Sagittula stellata E-37: one gene and its partner. Each later gene encodes a partner of the first gene's protein in a complex. Links are inferred from orthologs where the notes say so. Each region holds a gene or a part of one and is shown on either strand. Other genes may lie near its edges.

The links.
Region 2: the proteins of ABFK29_RS04790 (region 1) and accD are in contact, whole or in part, in a solved structure (PDB 8UXZ), measured with the Escherichia coli proteins. The link is inferred for Sagittula stellata E-37 from one-to-one orthologs.

The regions. Positions count from the first base shown.
Region 1 is NZ_CP155729.1:1,012,639-1,015,731, reverse strand. The notes cover bases 20-2,998. They hold ABFK29_RS04790 (acetyl-CoA carboxylase carboxyltransferase subunit alpha), read left to right. Parts: upstream 20-1,017; coding sequence 1,018-1,980; downstream 1,981-2,998. Other genes in these bases: ABFK29_RS04785 (cytochrome c biogenesis CcdA family protein), read left to right, coding at 2,427-2,998; ABFK29_RS04795 (helix-turn-helix domain-containing protein), read right to left, coding at 480-908; ABFK29_RS04800 (LysE family translocator), read left to right, coding at 20-541. Also shown: more of ABFK29_RS04800, read left to right, coding at 1-19; more of ABFK29_RS04785, read left to right, coding at 2,999-3,093. UniProt on the Escherichia coli protein: Component of the acetyl coenzyme A carboxylase (ACC) complex. First, biotin carboxylase catalyzes the carboxylation of biotin on its carrier protein (BCCP) and then the CO(2) group is transferred by the carboxyltransferase to acetyl-CoA to form malonyl-CoA.
Region 2 is NZ_CP155729.1:138,561-141,500, forward strand. What follows is about bases 1-2,826. They hold accD (acetyl-CoA carboxylase, carboxyltransferase subunit beta), read right to left. Parts: upstream 1,969-2,826; coding sequence 1,033-1,968; downstream 1-1,032. Other genes in these bases: ABFK29_RS00710 (bifunctional folylpolyglutamate synthase/dihydrofolate synthase), read right to left, coding at 1-995; ABFK29_RS00720 (CPBP family intramembrane glutamic endopeptidase), read right to left, coding at 2,374-2,826. Also shown: more of ABFK29_RS00720, read right to left, coding at 2,827-2,940.

The DNA of each region.
Region 1 (3,093 bases):
GCCGGGGCCGAACAACCTGATGCTGGTCGCGTCGGGCGCCAATTTCGGCATCCGGCGGACCTTGCCGCACCTGTCGGGTGTCGTGCTGGGATTTCCGCTGATGATCGTGCCGGTGGGCCTGGGCGCGATGCGGCTCTTCGATCTCTGGCCCCCGGCCTACGCGGTGCTGAAGACGCTGGCGGTGGTCTACCTTCTCTACCTCGCCTGGAAGATCGCCACCGCCGGAGAGGTCCGCGAAGCGGCGGCCGAGACGCGGCCCATGACCTTCGCGCAGGCGGCGGCCTTCCAGTGGGTCAACCCGAAGGGCTGGAGCATGGCGCTGGGGGCGATCACGCTGTACGCGCCGGGCCGGGACGTGGCCGGGGTGCTGTTCGTCGCATCCGTCTTCCTGGCGCTCGGCACGGTATCGGGCATCGTCTGGACCAGCTTCGGCACCGGTATCCGCCGCTGGCTGGCCAACCCGGTGCGCCTGCGCTGGTTCAACCGGACGATGGCGGCGCTGCTTGTCGCCGCCATGGTGCCCGTGCTGTTCGGCGGATAGCCATCCCCGCGACTGGCGCGCTGCGCCCGGCCTGCCGGAAGGCGGCCGGCGAGATGCCGTAGAGCGCCTTGAACGCCCGCACGGAGCTGTCCACGTTGTCGTAACCGCTGTGCGCGGCGATCCGGTCCACGGGGGCGGGGCCGTGCGTCGGGCCGAAGGCGGCGCGGTGCAGCCGCAACCGGCGCACCGCCCGTGCCGCGGTTTCTCCGGTCATGGCGTGAAACACGTGCGCGACGTGGACACGCGACATTCCCGCCACCCCGCACAGGGCATCGAGCGAGAGGTCCCCGCCGGGACGGTCGACGATGTGCCGGATCGCCCGGCGCAGGCGGGATTCGCAGGACGTGGCGGGCGGCGTGGCGGACATGGGCGCTCCTTTCCGGGCCATCGTGCACCGACGGGGGCGACAAATCTTGCTTTGTTGCGTTCCGGCTGCGCAATCGCCATATAGCGCCCAGCATCATGGAGGACACCGCATGGCCAACTACCTCGATTTCGAGAAGCCGCTGGCGGAGATCGAAGGCAAGGCGGAAGAACTGCGCGCGATGGCGCGCGAGAACCCCGGCATGGACGTGGAGGCCGAGGCGAAGGCGCTCGACAAGAAGGCCGACGCGCTGCTCAAGGACCTCTACGCCAAGCTGACGCCCTGGCGGAAGTGCCAGGTCGCGCGGCACCCGGAGCGCCCGCATTGCAAGGACTACATCGAGGCGCTGTTCACCGAATACACGCCGCTGGCCGGCGACCGGAACTTTGCCGACGACCACGCGGTGATGGGCGGGCTCGCGCGGTTCAACGACGAACCGGTGATGGTGATCGGCCACGAGAAGGGCCACGACACCTCGTCCCGGATCGACCGCAACTTCGGCATGGCCCGGCCCGAGGGCTACCGCAAGGCGGTGCGCCTGATGGACATGGCGGACCGCTTCGGGCTGCCGGTGGTGACGCTGATCGACACGCCCGGCGCCTACCCCGGCAAGGGCGCCGAGGAACGCGGCCAGTCCGAGGCGATCGCCCGGTCGACCGAAAAATGCCTGAAGATCGGCGTGCCGCTGGTGACGGTGATCATCGGCGAAGGCGGCTCGGGCGGGGCGGTGGCCTTCGCCACGGCGAACCGCGTCGCGATGCTGGAGCATTCGGTCTACTCGGTGATCTCGCCCGAAGGCTGCGCGTCGATCCTGTGGAAGGATGCCGAAAAGATGCGCGAGGCCGCGGAGGCGCTGCGACTGACGGCGCAGGATCTCTACCAGCTCGGTGTCTGCGACCGGATCATCCGCGAACCGAAAGGCGGCGCGCACCGCGACCGCGCGGCGGTACTCTCCTCGGTCGGCGAAGCCATCGCGACGATGCTGAAGGAGCTCGGCGGCACGAAACGCGGCGAACTGGTGCAGGCCCGCCGGGCCAAGTTCCTGAACATGGGGGCCAAGGGACTGGCCGCCTGAGCGGCCCCCCGTTCCGCCGCAGTGCGCAAAGGCGGCTGGCCGCCCCCTTAACGGCCAGCCGGTCCAGTCGCACCACCGTCCCCGGCCCTATGTTCCCCAGGCCCAGCGTTCCCATATCCGGTCCTCCCAAGCCCAGTCTTCCCAGGCCCAGTCTTCGCATATCCAGTCTTCCCAGGCGCCACCTGCATCGCTGGCGCCATCGGCCTATCGCGACTGCCGTCCTCTCCATGCCCCCACGCCGAAAGGCCCCTGCCCCGACCTCCCGGCTTCTTTGCTTCGAAAATACTCCGGGGAGCGCGAGGGGCCGGCCCCTCGCTCCTGCCCCGTCCACAGGCGCCGGCGGTCGGGCCCTGACACAACCCCTGAAACATTCGCTGGCGCGGACGTGACCCGGCGTCAGGCGATTGTCGAGTGACAGGCACATCCGGCTGCGCTCATATCGCGGCATGGAATTGCTGTTCGCATATGGCGCGGGGCTTCTGACCCTCATCAACCCCTGCGTGGTGCCGGTGCTGCCCATCGTGCTCGCGGGCGCGCTGCAGGCCAGCCCGCGCGGGCCCCTGGCGATGGCGGCGGGGATGTCGCTGTCCTTCGTGGTCCTCGGCGTCTCGGTTACGGCTTTCGGGCATCTCGCCGGACTCGACGCCGAGACCATCTCAAGGGCCGGGGCGGTGCTGATGGTGGCCTTCGGGCTGGCGCTTCTGGTGCCGCGCGCCGGCGCGGTGCTGGCCGGGGCGACGGCTGGCATGGCGGCGCGCGCCGACACGCGCATGGACAGCGTCGACCGCACCGGGCTGCGGGGGCAGTTCCTCGGCGGGCTGCTGCTCGGCGCGGTCTGGAGCCCCTGCATCGGCCCCACGCTCGGCGGCGCCATAGCACTTGCCTCGCAGGGCGAAAGCCTTCTGCGGGTGACGGCGATCATGGCGGCCTTCGCCATGGGCGTCTCGACCCTGATCCTCGGGCTGGCCTACGGCACGCGCGGCGCCATCGGACGGCACGGCGCCACGCTCCGGCGGCTGGCGGTCGCGGCCCGGCCCGTGCTGGGCGTGGTCTTTGCCGCCACCGGGCTGGCGCTCCTGTTCAACCTCCACCATATGGTCGAGGCCTGGCTGA
Region 2 (2,940 bases), 870 kb from region 1 along the record:
AGCCACGTCGGCCGTTCGGGCAGGCGCGCGAGATGCGCGGCGATGGCCTCTCCGGCGGCGGGGTTATGGCCACCGTCAAGCCACAGCTCGATACCCGGCAAGCCATCCAGATCAGGACCTTTGCGCAATCGTTGCATCCGCGCGGGCCAGAATGCCTGCGACACAGCCGCATCGAACGCGCCCTCTCCCGAACCGAGGTGCCGCAAAGCCGCCAGCGCCGCGCCGGCATTCTGGATCTGGTGCGCGCCGGGCAGGTTCGGCAGGGGCAGGTCCAGCAGACCGGTCTCGTCCTGGAAGACCAAGCGGCCCCGCTCTTCCCACGCGTGCCAGTGCTGGCCATACGCCAGAAGCGGTGCGCCGAGGGCCTGCGCGCGGGCCTCAATCACCTCCATCGCCTCATCGGACTGCGGGCCGACGACACAGGGGACACCGCCTTTGAGGATGCCGGCTTTCTCGCCCGCGATCTTCGCCAGCGTGTCGCCAAGGAAGTTCTCATGATCCATGGAGATCGGCGTGATGATCGTAAGCTCAGGCCTTTTGACGACGTTCGTCGCGTCCAGACGCCCGCCAAGACCCGTTTCCAGCAGGGTGAAATCGGCGGGTGTCCGGGCCATGGCCAACAGCGCAGCACAGGTTGTGATCTCGAAATATGTGATCGGCGCGCCGCCGTTCGCGTCCTCGCATTCATCCAGCACCTCGGCCAGCGCATCCTCTGCAATCAGCGTCCCGGCAAGGCGGATGCGTTCGTGAAACCGGACGAGATGCGGGGAGGTATATGCGTGGACGGACTTGCCCTCTGCCTCCAGCCCGGCGCGGATCATCGCCTGCGTCGAGCCCTTGCCGTTGGTCCCGGCAAGGTGGATCACGGGCGGCAGGTTGCGCTCCGGATGCCCCAGCGCTTCGAGCAAACGCCAGACCCTGTCCAGAACAAGGTCGATGACCTTTGGATGCAGCGCCATCAGGCGCTCCAGTATCACGTCAGAGCCCTGACCCATCTCTTGCACATCCTCGAAAGGGGCACTTAGCCCGGTCTTATGCCTTGGAGTCGTCCACGGCCGCGTTCGGCTCGCGCACCATGTCCTCCGGTCCCGGAGGCGGAAGATCGCCCCATGTCGGCGGCGGCATCTTCATCAGGATGCGGCACAGCACGATCAGCTCCTCGCGCATGTCACGCCGGTCTGTCACACGGTCGAGCATACCGTGCTCAAGCAGGTACTCGGCACGCTGGAACCCTTCGGGCAGCTTCTCGCGGATGGTCTGTTCGATCACGCGCGGCCCCGCAAAACAGATGAGCGCGCCGGGTTCGGCGATCTGCACATCGCCCAGCATCGCGTAAGAGGCCGTCACCCCACCGGTGGTCGGATGGGTCAGCACGACGATGTACGGCAGGCCCGCCTCTTTCAGCATCTGCACGGCCACGGTGGTGCGCGGCATCTGCATGAGGCTCAGGATGCCTTCCTGCATACGTGCGCCGCCTGCGGCGGAAAACAGGATCAGCGGCCGGCCGAGCTTCACCGCCTCTTCGGCGGCGGCGACGATGGCGTTGCCGACATAGATGCCCATCGACCCGGCCATGAAGCTGAAGTCCTGCGCGGCACAGACGACGGGCGTGCGCCCGATCTCGCCCGCGCCGACCAGCATGGCCTCTTTCTCGCCGGTGCCCTTCTGCGCCGCACGGATACGGTCGGGGTAACGCTTGGAGTCGCGGAAGTGCAACGGGTCGGCCATCGGCTCCGGCACGGCGACCTCGGAATATATGCCGCCGTCGAACAGCGCATGGAAACGGTCACGCGGCGTGATGTTCATGTGGTGGCCGCAGTTGGTGCAGACGTTGAGGTTGTCGCTGATCTCCCGGTGAAACAGCATCGTCCCGCAGCTTTCGCATTTCGACCACAGGTTCTCCGGGACTTCCCGGCGGGAGAAGATCGAATTGATGCGCGGACGGACGTAGTTGGTGATCCAGTTCATGGAAGCCCCGAGTTCAGCGTTTGCGCGTCACTTATGCCCCGCTGCGTCGAATTGCAATCTTAGCCTCCGGTGGAGCCTTGTCCGCACGATGGATCGCGGAACGGCACGCGGCCTCAGCCGACGCGCGCGACGGCTTGTAGGGCGGGGCTGTGCGCCGCCCCCTTTCGGAATGGTTGCAGCCCGTCCCGTAACTTGGCGGCACGGGCGGAAAATCGGAGCTGCCGGCAGAAAAAAGGGGACAACAGCGCGCCACGCCGGCGCATGAGCAGCCAGGGCCGGAGCACATGAAAAGCATGCATCCGCATGATCCAAACCCTTGTAATAAATCGCGACAAAAAACACCGACGTTCAAGCCAAACGTCCACGCGCTGAACCGAATGCCCCACCATCGCGAGAACAGGAGGACTATACGCGCAAAGCGAGACGCGCGGCGAGCCAACTGACGAACAGGGTTGCAAGGTCCACCGGCAGGATCGCGGCAAGTGCCGCTTCGTCCTCTGGCCCAAAAGGCAGCTTTGTCAGAGCCAGCCCGGACAGGTCGCCTTGCAGGGACATGACGCCGATGGCCACGAAGTTGTTGACCATGTGGAACGCGATGGCAGCGCCAAGGCTGCCCGAGCGCGCCGTCAGGTCTGCGGCGGCAAGACCGAACGCCACGGCCCATAGCGCGATCGACACTGCGTTGCTGCCCCAGACATCCGGCGCATAATGGCCAAGACCGAAAGCCAGCGAAGGCAGCGTCAACCACACCGCGGGCCACTTCACCCGCGCGGCAAGTGTACTTTGGAAGTAACCGCGGAACAGGACTTCTTCCGATGCGGTCTGTACCAGCAGCGCCACCAGCGTCAGCGGCAACAGAGCCAGCCATTGCGCAGGCGGCAGGCCGGGCTCGGACGCCACGCGCAACGGCCATGGCGGCAAGAGCGCGATCACGACGTTCAACGCCACCAGCACGGCCGCGACGCGCAGAAA